DNA from 3 places in the Streptomyces sp. NPDC087844 genome. Region 1 is predicted to be linked to each of the others. Evidence: riboswitches for the same ligand, from Rfam matches in the RefSeq annotation. Region 1 holds a riboswitch; each other region holds the start of a gene.
The links. Region 1 has a riboswitch for cyclic di-AMP ahead of ACIOKD_RS38800 (C40 family peptidase). Riboswitches for the same ligand answer to the same signal wherever they lie in the genome.
Positions count from the first base shown of each region.

Region 2: it holds a riboswitch for cyclic di-AMP, as region 1 does, so the genes downstream of both, ACIOKD_RS29445 (M23 family metallopeptidase) here and ACIOKD_RS38800 (C40 family peptidase) in region 1, are expected to answer to the same signal.
Region 3: it holds a riboswitch for cyclic di-AMP, as region 1 does, so the genes downstream of both, ACIOKD_RS18545 (peptidoglycan DD-metalloendopeptidase family protein) here and ACIOKD_RS38800 (C40 family peptidase) in region 1, are expected to answer to the same signal.

Region 1 is NZ_JBIUVD010000032.1:16,928-22,213, forward strand. Features, by position in the region: gene ACIOKD_RS38795 (LamG-like jellyroll fold domain-containing protein) at 1-1,833, shown strand, start outside; cyclic di-AMP (ydaO/yuaA leader) riboswitch at 2,064-2,236, shown strand; gene ACIOKD_RS38800 (C40 family peptidase) at 2,293-3,783, shown strand; partial or broken gene ACIOKD_RS38805 (GNAT family N-acetyltransferase) at 3,919-4,374, opposite strand; gene ACIOKD_RS38810 (ester cyclase) at 4,595-4,993, opposite strand; gene ACIOKD_RS38815 (alpha/beta hydrolase fold domain-containing protein) at 5,016-5,286, opposite strand, start outside.
Region 2 is NZ_JBIUVD010000017.1:190,439-195,724, reverse strand. Features, by position in the region: gene ACIOKD_RS29450 (PrsW family intramembrane metalloprotease) at 62-1,354, shown strand; gene ACIOKD_RS29445 (M23 family metallopeptidase) at 1,427-2,479, opposite strand; cyclic di-AMP (ydaO/yuaA leader) riboswitch at 2,491-2,648, opposite strand; gene ACIOKD_RS29440 (PP2C family protein-serine/threonine phosphatase) at 2,960-4,090, opposite strand; tRNA gene ACIOKD_RS29435 (tRNA-Met) at 4,300-4,373, opposite strand; gene ACIOKD_RS29430 (dihydrofolate reductase family protein) at 4,426-5,286, opposite strand, start outside.
Region 3 is NZ_JBIUVD010000008.1:216,582-221,867, forward strand. Features, by position in the region: gene ACIOKD_RS18540 (alpha-galactosidase) at 5-2,113, shown strand; cyclic di-AMP (ydaO/yuaA leader) riboswitch at 2,398-2,573, shown strand; gene ACIOKD_RS18545 (peptidoglycan DD-metalloendopeptidase family protein) at 2,578-3,531, shown strand; gene ACIOKD_RS18550 (SGNH/GDSL hydrolase family protein) at 3,928-4,713, shown strand; gene ACIOKD_RS18555 (TetR family transcriptional regulator C-terminal domain-containing protein) at 4,814-5,286, opposite strand, start outside.

The DNA.
Region 1 (5,286 bases):
GCCGGCGCGGGTGCCGCCGCCTTCGCGGCCTCCGCGCAGGCCGCGTCCGGCTCGGCTTCCGCCGCCGCCCATGCCTCGGTTTCCGCCGCGCACGCCGCCCGCTTCGACCCGCGGAGCCCGCGGTTCGTGCTGGCCGTCCTGCCCGACACCCAGTACCTCTTCGACGCCGACAGCACCGACCCCGCTCCGCTGCGGGAGGCATTCCGCCACCTGGTCGCCGAGCGCGGGGAGGCGAACATCGCCTTCATGACGCACCTCGGAGATGTCACCGAGCACGGCACCGAGGACGAGATCGCACGCGCCGCCGACACCTTCAGGACCATCCACGGCAAGGTGCCCTACAGCGTCCTGGCGGGCAACCACGACATCGACTCCGGGGACGACCAGCGGGGCGACTCCGCGTACCTCGCCGCCTTCGGGCCCGCCCGCTACAAGTCCATGCCGACCTACCGCGGCGCCTCGCCCGACGGCTACAACACGTACCACGTGCTCAAGGCGGCGGACCGGTCCTGGCTGGTCCTCGCCCTCGACTGGCGGATCTCGGACAAGGGCCTGACCTGGGCGCAGGGCGTTCTCGACGCGCACCCCACGCTGCCCGCCGTCCTCACCACCCATGACATCGCCTGGGCCGACGACGACGGCAAGGCGCAGCTGTCGGACAACGGCAAGCGCCTGTGGGACGGCCTCGTCCGCGGCAACGACCAGATCTTCCTGGCGCTGGGCGGCCACTACTGGCCACCGGGCCGCACGGTCCTGCGCAACGACTCCGACAACGATGTCCACGTCCACATCACCAACTACCAGGACCGCTACTACGGCGGCGCCGGCATGATCCGTACGTACGGCTTCGACCTGGCCCGCGGGGTCGTCGACGTCGAGACCTTCTCGCCGTGGCTCCTCGCCAGGGACTCCGCGAAGCGGTCGCCGCTGGAGGCCGAGACCATCGAACTGACGGGTGACGCCGACCGGTTCAGCCTGGACATCGACTTCGACGAGCGGTTCGAGGGCTTCGCCCCCGTCGCCGTGCCGAAGCCGCGGCCCGCCTCCGCGGTGATGCCGCGCGGCACGGTCGCGTACTGGCGCTTCGACGCCGCCGGGACCTCGGCGGGCGGCACCGCGGGCAAGCCCGTCGCGGACGGCGCCGTCGTACGCGACCTCACCGGCAACGGGAACGACCTGGCCGTCAGCCGGCTGGCTTCGAGCGGGCCCGACGCGCTCACCTGGTCGGCCGACCACCACCCCGGCCAGCCGGCGCACGCCAGTCTCCGCTTCGACGGCGGCAAGAGCCCGGACCGCGGCGCGATCCTGACGACCGCCGCCCGGGCCGCCCTGAACAGCGAGAAGTTCACCCGCGGCTACACCATCGAGACCTTCATCAGGCTGCCCGAGCCCTTCGAGGGCGACCACTCCTGGATGGGCATCCTCAGCTGGGAGGGGCGCAACGGGGACGCGGGCAAGACCACGGGCTGGTCGCCGCTGGAACCCACCTGCAGCCTCAACCTCTCACCCGAGCGGTTCCTCCAGTTCGTGGTCTATCCCCAGCGCCAGGACGCCGACCCCACGTCATGGAGCCACGCGGTGCCCGTGGGCCGCTGGATGCACCTCGCCCTCGTCAACGACGGCCGCCGTACGGTGATGTACGTGGACGGCTCGAAGATCGCCCGCAATCCTTCGCAGCCGTCCACCGGCATCGCCACCCTCGGCAAGCCGTTCGTGCTCGGAGCCACCCAGTTCGACGAGAGCTTCGGGCAGGGCTTCTACGGCTGGATGGGCGACACGCGCATCGTGAACAGGGCCTTGTCCGTCCACGAGTTCCTCACGCCCTACGCGTAACCGGCCACCGAGGCGGACGGCTCGACCGACGCAGCCGCTTGGGCCCGGGTGAACCACGAGTGACGGACCGGTCGCGGTGAGGTGGTCATAGGCCCAAGGTCACCTTCGGGTACGACGAAGGTCACAATTACATATCGGACACTTCGTACTTCAATCTTCACGCGAGACACACAAGTTGGCTAAGTTGGCCGCTGGGCCGTACGACTCCCTCCGGTGAACCCCGCCGGGTCGCGCGGTCTCCGCCGAATCCGACAGGCCCTCGTGGCGGCCGGAGCCGGAGGTCCAGTCGACTTTCAGGGTGAATCGACCCAACTGTCCAGCGGGCAGAGGTCGTAGGGCATGCCTTTCGGAACCTTCCGCCCGAACCCGACAGCCGACCCGGCAGGCGGTGCACGGAAGGAGTCGTCCCCCATCGCGCCGGAACGAACGCAGCGCCCCGGAGGCACCGGCCTCCCCGGCATGTCCCGCTCCGCCCCCGTGAAGGCGGCCCCCGCATCCGTGGACCAGTTCACCCCCGCAGGCATTCCCGCCCAGCGGAGCGACGAACCCAGTCGCGAGGAAGTACAGCAGCGGATCACCAATCTCTACGACCGGGTCGAGAACGCCACCGGCAACTTCAACGTGACCCGTGCCATGAGCACGGCGACGCGCGACACGGGCAGGCCGACGTCCGGGGACAGGGGCGGCCGGGGCGGAGCCACCGATGCCGCCGCTCCGCTGCCGGACGTCGCGAAGCAGTGGTTCGACGTGGGCCGCTCGCAGCTGGGCCCCGTCTTCCCGGCGGTGCTGCCGCCCGACAGGATGCCGGACCGGGGCTCGGCCGGGACGCGGTCCGCCGATGCGGGCGGCCGTCCGAGCGGCGGTGGACGTGAGGGGCGCGGGGCGCGCGAGGGTTCCGACAAGCCCGTCCTGGAGCTGACCGCCGGTCCGAGTGCGGGCCCCGGTGCCGGAGGTGCCGCCGGACCCGTCGCGGAACTGACCGCGAGGCCCGTCGCCGAGCTGACCGCGGGTCCCGTCGCCGCGCTGCCGGCCGTCCCCACCCAGCGCCAGGCGGCCGAAAGGGCCTTGCCCGGGCCGTCCGGCGGACCGACGCAGGCGACACTGAGGACGTCGAAGCAGCGGAACCAGCGGAAGCTCGGACAGGCCCGTGACCTGCTGGCCGGACATGCGGGCCGGCGCAGCGCACCTGTCACGGAACTGCGGCCCTTCCAGGCGATCGAAGGCGCCTGGGGCCCTGCAGCCCAGGCGCCGAGCCACCACGGGACCACGACCGGCATGGACGCGTGGCAGCAGCCGGCCATCGGCACGGACATGCGGGCGGGCACGGACATGTACCCCGGCATGCCCGGCACGGGGGCCGGTGTCGCCGCCGACCTGAGCATCGGCGACGGTGTGTACCTCGGGGTCGACCAGTACGCCGGTGCCCAGTACGCGGGTGTCCAGCGGACCGACACGAGCATGTACGTCGACGCGAGCACGCCCATCGCCACGGGTGTCGCCCTCGACATGCAGAACGCGACCAACCCCGCTTACGGCGTGCCTTCTCCCACGTATGCCGCGCCCACGTATGCCGTGCCCGACCCCGGGTACGGCGGGCAGGGCGTCAGGGCCGTCGACTTCGCACGCGCTCAGATCGGCAAGCCGTGCGTATGGGGCTCGATGGGGCCGGGCTCGTACGACTGCTCCAGTCTCACGCAGGCCGCCTGGAAGGTAGCCGGAGTCGTGCTCCCGCGTTCCGTCCAGGACCAGGCGACCGCCGGCACGATGGTTCCGGTCCCGGACATCCGGCCCGGTGACCTGGTTCTCTTCAGCGGACAGGTCGGACACGTCGGAATCGCCACGGGCAACGGCATGATGATCCACGCACCGAGCCCGGGCGTCGCCATCCGCGAGGAGTCGATCTACTGGGCCGGCGAGGCGGCGATCCACAGCGTGATCCGCCCTGCCTGAGGGGGCGTTGCGGGCCAGGAGCCGGCGTGACCGCGGCATCTCCGTCGGCCCCGTCAGCGCCTGGGTGAAGCAGACACTGAACGGATCGCGGTCGTACGGGGCGTACGGCCGCACCTCCTGCCGGCCCTCCCGCGCGTAGAGCGCCCGGGCCTCCGGCTGGAGCGCGCCCGTCCGCAGCCACAGCCGTGCGACACCGAGGGCCGGCGCGGTCGACTCCACCGCCGCGAGGGCCGCTCGCGCCAGACCCCGGCCGCGGCGGTCGGCGTGCACGAACACCCGCTTCACCTCGTGCCGGTCGGGCAGCCCGCGCAACGAGGCGGTGGCCACCGGCACGTCGTCGGCGTGGGCGACCCAGGTGACGACGATCTCCTCGGCCGCGGGTCGCGGCACACGTACCCGCCGGTGCTCGACCGGCGCGTAGCGCGGGGCCAGTTCGGCGGACATCCGCTCCCGCAGCCGGGCCGGGGCCGGCGCGTCCCACTCCTCGGTCACCCAGCGGACCGCCGGCCCCCGCCGGGCGGCGCGAGTCCCTTCCCCGACCTCTTCGCCGGCTTCTTCCCCGACTTCATTCCTGGCTTCTCCCTTGATCATGCGCACATGCTCACACCGGCGGGAGAGGCGTGTCGTCGGCCCAGGCCTCCTGTTCGCAGAACGGAAACACCGTGTTCGCGACAGCGGCCGGGCGGCCGTCCAGTGCTCTGAGCGGGAAGGTCCGTTGGTTGGTGACGGGGACGGTTGGATGTGCGGTGACGTCCGTCCGATCGTTGGGGGTGTGGTGGCTGAGTCTCGGCGAATCTCTCCGGTCAGAGCATTAGCCGCGGGCGGTCAGTTGCTCTTGGATCGTCGGGGCGTCGAGGAGGTACCACATGTCCTCGAAGCGTCCGTCGCGGAAGTGGTAGAAGGCGTACTCGGTGAAGGTGACGCTCCGGCCGGAGGGCTCCAGTCCGAGCCACTGCTTGACGGGGGTGCCGGTGTCGGTGAGCCGGGCCGCCACCCGGTCGCCCTCGATGACGAGATCGTCAAGGCGCCAGACGAAGTTGTCCACGGCGTCCATGTGCTGCCGCATGGTGGCGACGTAGTCGTCCCGCGAGACCGGCTCCCCGTTGAAGACGAGGGTGTCGTGGGCGAACTCGGCCATCCGGTGGAATTCCCGGGCGTTGATGGCCTCGATGTAGTCGAGGTACAGCTTGCGCAGGTCATGGGTACTCATGGTTTTCCTTGCCGTCAGCTTTTCAGAGGGACTTGAGGAGGGTGACGCGGCGGGCGTGGACCGGGGCGTGGAGGGAGATACCGGGTGCGAAGTGGTCCCAGCCGTGGCTCAGGCCGGGCAGGACGTGCAGTTCGGCACTGACGCCGGCCGACCACAGCCGCTGGGCGTAGGCGACGGTCTCGTCCCGCAAGGCGTCGAGCTCGCCGACCTCCAGGTAGGCCGGAGGCAGGCCGGTGTAGTCCTGAAGGCGTGCGGGGACGATCGTCGCGGGCGCGTCGTCGGTGTGGGCGTCG
Region 2 (5,286 bases), on a different contig from region 1:
CCCACCCCCCGGGACGGGGCGCTCTCGCGGGCCGAGCCCCTCCCTCGTTAGGGTTTTTGTCATGGCCACCAGCCCTCCACCCCCGACACCCCCCGGCATCCCCGCCGGAGGCGCCCGTCGGCACGCTCGCTGGTGGCAGCGCACGTGGGTGCGCTACGCCGCGCTGACCACCCTGCTCGCCCTGTCGGGCCTGGTCATCCTGGCCCTCGTCCGCAGACAGACCGGCACGGAGGGCTTCCTGGTGGGCCTCGGCCTCGCCGTACTCCCCGTCCCCCTGCTCGTCGCCGCGTTCCGCTGGCTGGACAGGGTCGATCCGGGTCCCTGGAGGAACCTGCTCTTCTCCTTCGCGTGGGGCGCCTGCGCGGCCGCGCTGATAGCCATCGTCGCGAACAGTTTCGCCACGCAGTGGATAGCGACGGCCACGGCGGACCCGTCCCACGCGGACACCCTCGGCGCGACGGTGATAGCGCCGATCGTCGAGGAGTCGGCGAAGGCGGCGGCCGTCCTGCTCGTCTTCCTGTTCCGCAGACGGGACTTCACGGGGATAGTCGACGGCGTGGTGATAGCGGGCGTCACGGCGACCGGCTTCGCGTTCACCGAGAACATCCTCTACCTGGGCACGGCCTTCGGCACGGACCAGCTCACCGGCGACACGGGCGTCTTCTCCGTCACCGCGGCGACCTTCTTCGTACGCGTGATCATGTCGCCCTTCGCCCATCCGCTGTTCACCGTGCTGACGGGCATCGGCTTCGGCATCGCGGCGCTCTCGGCGGACCGCCACCGGCTGCGCCGCGTCCTCCTGCCCCTCACCGGGCTGTTGCTCGCGATGGGCATGCACGCGATGTGGAACGGCTCGTCGGCTTTCGGTGAGTACGGCTTCTTCGCGGTCTACGCGGCCTTCATGGTCCCGTCCTTCGGGCTGCTCACCTGGCTGGCCGTCTGGACGCGCCAGCGCGAACTGGGCACGGTCCGTACGGAACTGCCCTCGTACGCCGTGGCCGGGTGGCTGGCCGCGCCCGAGCCGTTCGTCCTCGGCTCGATGAAGGCACGGCGGCTGGCCCGGGAGTACGCCACGCATCATGGCGGGCGGGACGCGGGGCGTGCGGTGGCGGAGTACGAGGCGTACGCGACGTCGCTGGCGTTTCTGCGGCACCGGGGGCGGCGGGGGCGTGCGGGTGCGGACTTCGCCGTGCGCGAGCGGGAGTTGTTGCACGAGCTGTGGGCGCGGCGGGAGCCGGCGCGCCCCGCGCTGGCGTACGCGGCGCGGGCGACGGCTCCGCCTCCGGCGCCGTGGCCTCTGCCGGGGTACGGGTATCCGCCTCCGTACCCCGTGTACAACCCGTACCGGTCCTGACGCCGTATCGCAGTTCCCCGCGCCCCTGAAGACACAGGACACCCGCCGCGACGCCGGCCGCCGAGATGTGGTTTACGGGTTGAGGCCCTTGCCGCGCAGCCAGGCCATCGGGTCGATCCCGGTGCCGCCGCCGGTGTGGACCTCCAGGTGGAGGTGCGCCCCGGTGACGTTGCCGGTGGCACCCACGCGCCCGATGACGTCGCCCGTGCTGACCTTCTGCCCGACACTGACGCCGATCGACGACTGGTGGGCGTACCAGAGCTCCGTACCGTCGTCGAGCGTGAGGACCGTGCGGTAGCCGTACGAGCCGTTCCAGCCCGCCTCGGTGATCGTGCCGCTGTGAACGGCCTTGATCGGGGTACCCGTGGGAGCGGCGAAGTCCAGACCCGTGTGCTGACCGGAGGACCACAGCGAGCCGGACTGCCCGAAGGTGGAGGTGATCGTGTACGAGGAGGTGGGCAGTGTGAACTGCTTGGCGAGCGCGGCGAAGCGCGCGGCCTCGGCCTTCGCCTTGGCCTCCTCCTCCTTCTTCTCCTTCGCGGCGGCGGCCTTGGCCTTCGCCGCGTCCTGCTCCTTGGCCGCGAGCGTGGCGGCCTTCTTCGCGGCAGCGGCCTCGGCGGCGGCCTGGGCCTCGCGGTCGACCTGGTCCTGCTGGAGTTCGGCCTGGAGCATGATGCGCGAGCGCAGGGCCTCGCCGGCGTCGGCGTTGCCCTCCTCGGCGTCGGCCTCGGTGAGGCCGGCGGCGGTGAGCGCCGTGCTGGAACCCTCCGGGGCCTCTTCGTCGTCGGAGATCAGCGAGCCGACGTTGGGCAGGTCGGGGATCGAGATCGACACCGGCGGCTTGCCGGTCTGCGCGGAGGCCATGCCGCCCGCGCCGACGGCGGCTATGACACCGACGCCCAGAACGGTGGAGCTGCGGGCGAGTCCCCCGCCACGCTGCTTGGAGACGCGGTGCCGGCCGCGGACGGGAGGAACGGTCTCCGCGCTCGGATTCCAGACCTCCCAGGTCTCGTCGTCCTTGCGGGCGCCGAAGGCGAAGGTGTCGGGCTTCTTCTCGCCCGAGGTCTCTCCCGTCACCTCGTCCGGTATGAACGACGGTGTGGGGGCAGGCCTGTTGAACGCCACGTGGGCGCGCTCCTTTCCTTCCTTCTCGCCTACCGGGTTAGCTGACGGGTTCGGAGCAGGAAGGTCTCCTACGCGCGTCAACCGCGGTGTTCACCACCACGAAAGACCCGCGATTCACCCCATGTAGGTGGTTCCCCGGTTCCCTTGCGGGATTCGGCGCGTGCGCACGGAGCCGTCTCTTGTGACGGCTGGGACACCGCGCTGCGTTATCGAACGTTAATAGACGCAGGCACCGGATTCCAAGCTGTTCTTGATGATCGTTACGGCTCCCGGCCTGGACTTAAACACTGTGAGCGGGGTAAATCGGGCGAGTTGCTCGCCATTCACAGGTACCGCTTTTGTTGATGGTGCGTCAGTTGCTATGCGCAGGGGCGTCGTTCGACTACTGCAGGTGATATAGGTCCGGAGCGGCGCCCAACACCCTCCCAGCCGTAGCCGTCAGCCCGTAGCCCTCAGCCCTCAGCCCCCAGCCCCCAGCCCTTACGGCCGTCGCACGGCGAGCAGCGCCATGTCGTCCGTGCCCCCGCCCCCGGCGTACCGGGCCACGTCGTCCACCAGCTCGGCGAGCAGCGCGTCGGGGCCGGCGAAGTCCCGCCCGGACAGCCATCGCACCGGATCGAAGAAGACGCCCCGCTCGTCCCGGGCCTCGGACAGCCCGTCCGTGTAGAAGAGCAGCATGGCGCCGCACGGCAGCTCCTCCTCCTGCGCGCGGTCGGGCCAGGCGCCCAGGTCGCCCATCCCGAGCGGCAGCGCGGGTTCCGCCGCGGCGAGCGTGTGTACGGTTCCGTCGCCGCGCAGCAGGAGCGGTCCGGGGTGGCCGCGGTTGACGAGTCGGACGCGCTGGGCGCCGTGCGGGATCTCGGCGAGCACGGCGGTGATGAAGCCCTCGAAGACCTCGACGCTGTCGCGCCGCACACCCTCACGCATCAGTGACCGCTCCAGCCGCTGGGCGACCGCCTCCAGGGTGGTCTCCTGTTCGGCGGCCTCCCGGAACGCACCGATGACGACGGCCACGGCGGCGACCGCGCCCATGCCCTTCCCTCTGACGTCGCCCACGACGAGCCGTACGCCGTGCGGGGTGTCCTGCACGGCGTAGAGGTCGCCCCCGATGAGCGCGTCGGTCTGCGCCGCCACGTATCTGACCGCGAGGTCGAGCCCGCCGGTCCGCGCGGCCGGTTCGGGCAGTACGGCCCGTTGGGTGGCCTCGGCGATCTCGTGGGCGGAGGCCAGGCGGGCGTTGCCCAGGCTCACGAGCCGGTTGATGACGACGGCGAGGCAGGCCACGACGGCCACGGTGGCGATCTCGGTGATCCCGCTCGCGTCGATGGCGAACCGCAGGCTCACGAGGACCATGGCCGCCGTCCCCGCGACGCCCGTCCACACGGTGGCGCCGCGCGACAGCAGGGGCGCGGCGACGAGCGAGGCGGCCGAGAGGAAGGGCGCGGCGGTGAAGTACCGCGGGGTGAGGAGGTCGTAGAGGACACCGGCGACGATCAGCAGCGCGGGCAGCACGCGGACGACCGCACGGGTGCGGGGGTACAGTCCGGTCCGCTTGTCCGGCGGCTCGACGGAACCCGGCGACCGCTGCTCGACCGCTCGTCGCCCGTTCACACGTCTCCTGCCCTCGACCTCGCTCAGTCCAGAGTTCCGGGACCGGCGGGGAGGGGCGAGCGGACGGGGGCCGGGCGGGTGAGCGAGCGAGCACGGGGCCCTCTGAGCCCTGGAACCCCTGTGGCCCGGTACCTCTGTGCCGTGGCGCCTCTGCGCCCCGAAAAACACCTGAGGCCGGAATCCATTGGATTCCGACCTCAGGCCTTCAGTAGCGGGGACAGGATTTGAACCTGCGACCTCTGGGTTATGAGCCCAGCGAGCTACCGAGCTGCTCCACCCCGCGTCGTTAAGACCACTGTACGCCATTCGCGGGACCCGACGCACACGGGTGGATGTCAGCCTCGGTTCAGGTGCTGGTTGGGCTCCTTTGCCGCGCTCTCGTACTCCTGCAGTACGAGGACATCGGCGCCCGCTGCGGCGAGCAGCCCGTTCCCGTCCGCGGCGGCGACGAACGTGTCGGGCTCGCGCCACGCGGTGACGACCCGGCGCACGCCCGCGTCGAGGATCAGCCGGGCGCAGGGCGCGGGCCGCGAGGCGCGGCGGGCGCAGGGCTCCAGGCTGCTGTAGACCGTGGCGGCCGGGAGCCGGGGGTCGCCCGGCTCGATCTTGGCGAGCGCGGCCTCCTCGGCGTGCGAGACGGCGTCGGACTCGCGGGAGTACCCGCGGGCCAGCTCCGTACCGTCGGCCGCCACGACAACGGCGCCGACACTGAAGGCGGTCGCCGAGGGCGGACACTCGGCGGCCAGTTCGCAGGCCAGCCGCAGCCACCGGTGGTCGGCGGCGGAGGGTACGGGCCCGGTGCCGGGTGCGGTGGGCACGTATCGCATGAGCACCACGTCTCCGACGGGCCGGGTCTCGGTCAGCCGCAGCCGGTTGCGGGGCCCGCCGGGGTATTCGCCCTCCCCGAACAGCTTCGGCGCGTGGGGCTGCCCCACCACGAGGGGGGCGAGGGCGAGCTGCAGTTCGTCGGCGAGGCCCTGCTGGAGGAGCTGGGTGTGGACCCGGCCGCCGCCCTCGACCATGAGCCGCCGTACGCCGCGGACGTCGTGGAGGTGGGTGAGTACGGCCCGCCAGTCCAGGCCGGCCCCGAGGGGGACGACGTCGACGCCGAGGCCGCGCAGGGCCTGCTCGGCCGTCACGGCACCCTCGTCCGTCGTGTAGACGACCTTCTCGCCGCCGGTGGACCAGAAGTTGGC
Region 3 (5,286 bases), on a different contig from region 1:
CTTGATGGTAGAGATCGGCGCAGACGGCCGTACGTGGCTTCTTTCGGGACCCACGAGCAGCTACGGCCTGCGGCTCGGTGACGAGGACGAGCTGCTTCATCTGCACTGGGGCCCGAGGATCGCGCTCGCCGACGCCGAGGCGCTCGCCGCGGGCCCGGGTCCCGAGTACTGGGCGTTCGAGGCCACCCTCGACGGCCATGAGGAGTACCCGGTCGAGGGCGGCCCCCGCTTCGTACGGCCCGCGCTCTCCGTGCGCACGCCGGAGAGGCGCGGCACCGAATGGCGCTTCGAGGGGTACGAGACCGCCGACGGGGAGGGGGCCGCCGAGGCCGCCGGTGACGAGTTGCGGCTGAGGTTCTCCGACTCCGGGCTCGGCGTCACGCTGCACTACCGGATGCGGGCGGGCACCGACGTCGTCGAGCGATGGGTGACCCTCGCCAACGAAGGGCCCGCCCTGGAGGTGCTGCGCGCCGACTCCGCGACCTGGACGCTGCCGCGGCACGACGGGTGGCGGCTGTCCCAGCTGCACGGACGCTGGGCGGCCGAGTCCCGGCTCGTGCGCTCCGAACTCACCTACGGCGAGAAGATCATCGGCAGCCGACGCGGGCACACCGGGCACCAGCATCTGCCGTGGGTCGCCCTGGACGCGGACGGCACGGCGACCGAGGAGCTGGGCGAGGTCTACGGCTGCGCCCTCGCCTGGTCGGGGACCTGGCGGATCGCGGTGGCCCAACTGCCCGACGCGCGCGTGCAGATCACCGGCGGGGCCGGATACGACGACTCGGGTCTGCTGCGGCTGGAGCCCGGGGAGACCTTCGTCACTCCCGTCTTCGCGGGGCTGTGGAGCGACGGCGGCTTCGGCGGGGCGAGCCGCGCCTGGCACGCGTACCAGCGCGCGCACGTGATCCCGGACGCGGACCAGGACCGGCCCGTGCTCTACAACTCCTGGGAGGCCACGGAGTTCGACATCTCCGAGGAGCAGCAGCGGGCCCTCGCCCGCCGGGCCGCCGACGCGGGTGTCGAGCTGTTCGTGGTCGACGACGGCTGGTTCGGGGCACGCACCAGCGACCGGGCCGGCCTCGGCGACTGGACGGTCAACCGGGACCGCTTCCCCGGCGGCCTCCGGCCCCTCAGCGACTACGTGCACGGGCTGGGGATGCAGTTCGGCATCTGGGTCGAGCCCGAGATGGTCAACCCCGACAGCGACCTGTACCGCGCGCACCCGGACTGGGCGCAGTTCCAGCCGGGACGGAAGCGGACGGAACTGCGCAATCAGCTCGTCCTGAACCTCGCCCGCGAGGACGTCCAGGAATACCTGTGGGAGCAGCTCGACGCGCTCCTGGCCAGTGCGCCGATCGACTACGTGAAGTGGGACTTCAACCGCTGCTTCACGGACGCGGGGTGGCCCGGCGAGGCGTACCCGCAACGGTTGTGGGTGGATCATGTGCACGCCCTGTACAAGCTGTTGGACCGGCTGCGGGCGGCCCACCCGGGCGTAGCCTTCGAGTCCTGCTCGGGCGGCGGCGGCCGGATCGACCTCGGGATCATGGCGCGTACGGACCAGGTGTGGACCTCGGACAACACGGACCCGCTGGACCGGCTCGCCATCCAGCACGGCTTCAGTCAGGTGCACCCCGCGCGGGCCATGGCCGCCTGGGTCACCGACAGCCCGAACACGCAGCTCAACGGACGCGTCAGCTCGCTGCGCTTCCGGTTCGTGAGCGCGATGGCCGGGGTGCTCGGCGTCGGCGGCGACCTCACCCGCTGGACCGAGGAGGAGCTGGCCGAGGCGCGGACCTGGGTGGAGCTCTACAAGGAGATCAGGCCCGTCGTGCAGGGCGGTGAGCTTCATCGGCTGCGGGCGCCGCAGGGCGGACTGAGCGCCGTCCAGTACGTCCGTGACGGTGACGCCGTCGTCCTCGCCTGGCTCCAGGCCCAGCATTACGGAGAACCGGCCGCGCCGGTGAGGCTGCGGGGCCTCGACCCGTCGGCATCGTACAAATGTCTCGAAACGGGCGAAGTCCACCGAGGTGCGGTGCTGTTGCACCACGGGTTGCGGACGGGGTTGCGTGGGGACCTCGATGCGGCAGTTATCCGCCTGCGTCGCGTGTGACTGATGTGTCCGTAATGGAGCCTTCATTCCAACTCGCGCCGGAGTGAAGGCTCCTGGGGCGGTCCTTGGTGAGCAGCGTCATACCCGTGACGTTCCGCTGTCGCCATGCTCACGTAAGTCCGCTTTGTTTTCAGGGGTTCAACAAACCAGGGACAGCCCGTATTCACGCAGGGTGACCGGTATTTCGGTCGAGGATCAAGAAAACGGGGCACACAGGAAACCCTCAAGCTTGTTCCGGCCTCTTCATGTCGCTTACGTTCGCCTCCAATCCGGACGGACGCCCAATCCTGCCGCCGCCCGGAATCCGCACACTCACCCGTATGTGGCAGGAGCGGGGGACCCACAGGTAGTACGCCTGTTCCGGTCTCCGGAACGGCTTGGGGTTAAGTCGTGCGAAAGCACGGCCGGGCATCTCCAGCTCGCACCCGACAGCTCACCTCGCAGGCGCCGGAGAGGAATTCGTCATGCCCGCGAAGGGTAAGCACCGCCGTCCCAAGTCCCAGCGTTTCACCCGATCCATAGCCGTGGCCGGAACGGGGGGCGCAGCACTCGCCCTCCCGCTGCTCGGTGCCGCCGGAGCGCACGCCGCGACTCCGCAGACCGCCGCCGATTCCGTGTCGAGCGCCGCGAATGTCGCGAATGTCGCGAGCGTCGAGTCCGCCGCTGCCGCACCGACCGCGGAGAAGCAGGCCGAGGCGAAGGCCGAGGCGAAGAAGGCCGCGACCAGGACGTACGCCGTGCGTTCGGGCGACTCCCTGTCGAAGATCGCCGACACGCAGGACGTCAGTGGCGGCTGGAAGAAGCTGTACTCGGACAACCGCACGTCCATCGGCGGCGATCCGTCTCTCATCCACCCGGGCCTGAAGCTCGCCATCGGCGGCAAGGCGGCGGCTTCGAGTTCCGACTCCACCGCCCCCAAGTCGTCCGGCAAGTCCGCCGACAAGTCCGCCGACAAGCCCGCGGCCAAGAAGACGACCACGGCGTCCAAGGCCGCGGACACCTCGACGGCCACCGGCTTCTCGCTGCCGGTCTCGGGGGCTTCCATCGGCACCGCGTACAAGATGTCGGGCAGCATGTGGTCCAGCGGGTACCACACCGGTGTCGACTTCGTGGTTCCCACCGGTACCGCGCTCAAGTCCGTCGGTGCGGGCACGGTCGTCTCCGCGGGATGGGGCGGCGCGTACGGCAACCAGGTCGTCATCCAGCTCGCCGACGGCCACTACGCCCAGTACGCGCACCTGTCCTCCCTCTCCGTCTCGGCCGGTCAGACCGTGACCGGCGGACAGCAGGTCGGCCTCTCGGGTGCCACGGGCAACGTCACCGGACCGCACCTGCACTTCGAGATCCGCACCACCCCGGACTACGGCTCGGACGTGGACCCGCTGGCGTACCTGCGCGCCAAGGGCGTCTCCATCTGACGCCGGCCGACGCCTGCTGACGCCTGCTGACGCCTGCTGACGCCTGCCGACGCCTGCTGGTGTCGGCCGACGCCTGCTGGTGTCGGCCGACGTCGCCGACGTCGATTCGCGTCGATCGGTGCCGACCGCCCGGCTCGTCTCCGAAGGCCGGACCCTGTGATCCCCGGGGTCCGGCCTTCGGCATGTCCCGCTCCCCCGACGACCTCCTCGCCACACCCCGCGGCGCCGGGAGCTGCGGCAGCGCCACCGAACGCGTCCCTTATTCCGGGATTGACCAACACTTGACGAGTGGCTTATCTCACCGGGCGTCAACCCCGTCCTACGGTCGCGTAGGTCACACCTCAAGGTGAATCATGGGCCGACGTGGCAGACGATTCGAAAGACGACAACAGATCAGTGATCGGGTCGTACGTGGCGGTGGGGGACAGCTTCACCGAGGGCGTCGGCGACCCTGGTCCGGACGGGGCGTTCGTCGGCTGGGCCGACCGGTTCGCGGTACTGCTCGCGGACCGGCGGCCCGAGGGCGACTTCGATTACACCAACCTCGCGGTTCGCGGGAAGCTGCTCGACCAGATCGTCGAGCACCAGTTGCGGCGGGCCAGGGAGCTCGCGCCGGACCTGGTCTCCTTCTGCGCGGGCGGCAACGACATCATCCGGCCGGGCACCGATCCCGACGAGGTCGCGGAGCGATACGAGCGTGCCGTCGCCGACCTCACGTCGGCCGTCGGCACGGTCCTCGTGACCACCGGGTTCGACACCCGCGGCGTACCCGTGCTCCGGCACATGCGCGGCAAGATCGCCACGTACAACCTGCATCTGCGGGCCATCGCGGACCGGTACAACTGTCCGGTGCTCGACCTGTGGTCCCTCAAGACCATCCAGGACCGGCGGGCCTGGGACGGCGACCGGCTCCATCTGTCGGCCGAGGGGCACACCCGGGTGGCCCTGCGCGCCGGCCAGGTCCTCGGCCTTGAGGTGCCCGCGGACCCGGACCAGCCCTGGCCCGTGCTGCCGCCGCGCGGCACGCTGGAGATGCGGCGGGACAACATCCACTGGGCACGCGAGTACCTGGTGCCGTGGATCGGCCGGCGGCTGCGCGGGGAGTCCTCGGGCGACCGCGTGGAGGCGAAGGGGAGCCTGTCTTTGAACGACATCAAGTCGTGGATAGAGGCCGTGGCCTGAGTGTTTGAACGCTTGCGTACCTGAACGCCTGCGTACCTGAACGCCTGCATGTCTGCGTGCCTGAATGCCTGAATGCCTGAATGCCTGAGGGATGGTTGCCTCAGGCATTCGGAGCCTGGGGCTCGACGTGGTCGAGCCCCAGTTCCCGGGCCAGCGCCTCGTCCACCCACTGCTGGGTGCGGGCGCGTGAGACCGCGCCGGGATACGCCGTCATCTGCACGGCCAGCCCGTCCAGCAGGGCGGTGAGGCGCAGTGCCGTGGCCGTCGGGTCCGGGCACCGGAACTCGCCCGCCGCCACACCCTCGGCGATGACCTCGGTGAGCGCGGCCTTCCACTGCCGGTCCAGGTCACGGGTGACGTCCCGCAGCGCCGGCTCGCGCAGTGCCACCGCCCAGCCCTCGATCCACAGGCGCCAGCCCTTGGCCTGCCCGGTCGGCGCGTACCAGCGCACGGCGGCCCGCAGTCGTCGCAGGGCCGTCGTCCGGCGGCCGAGGAGCTTGCGCAGATGGGCGAGGTCGTCCGCGGCCGCGTACGTGAACGCGGCGGCGACCAGTTTCTCCTTCGTGGAGAAGT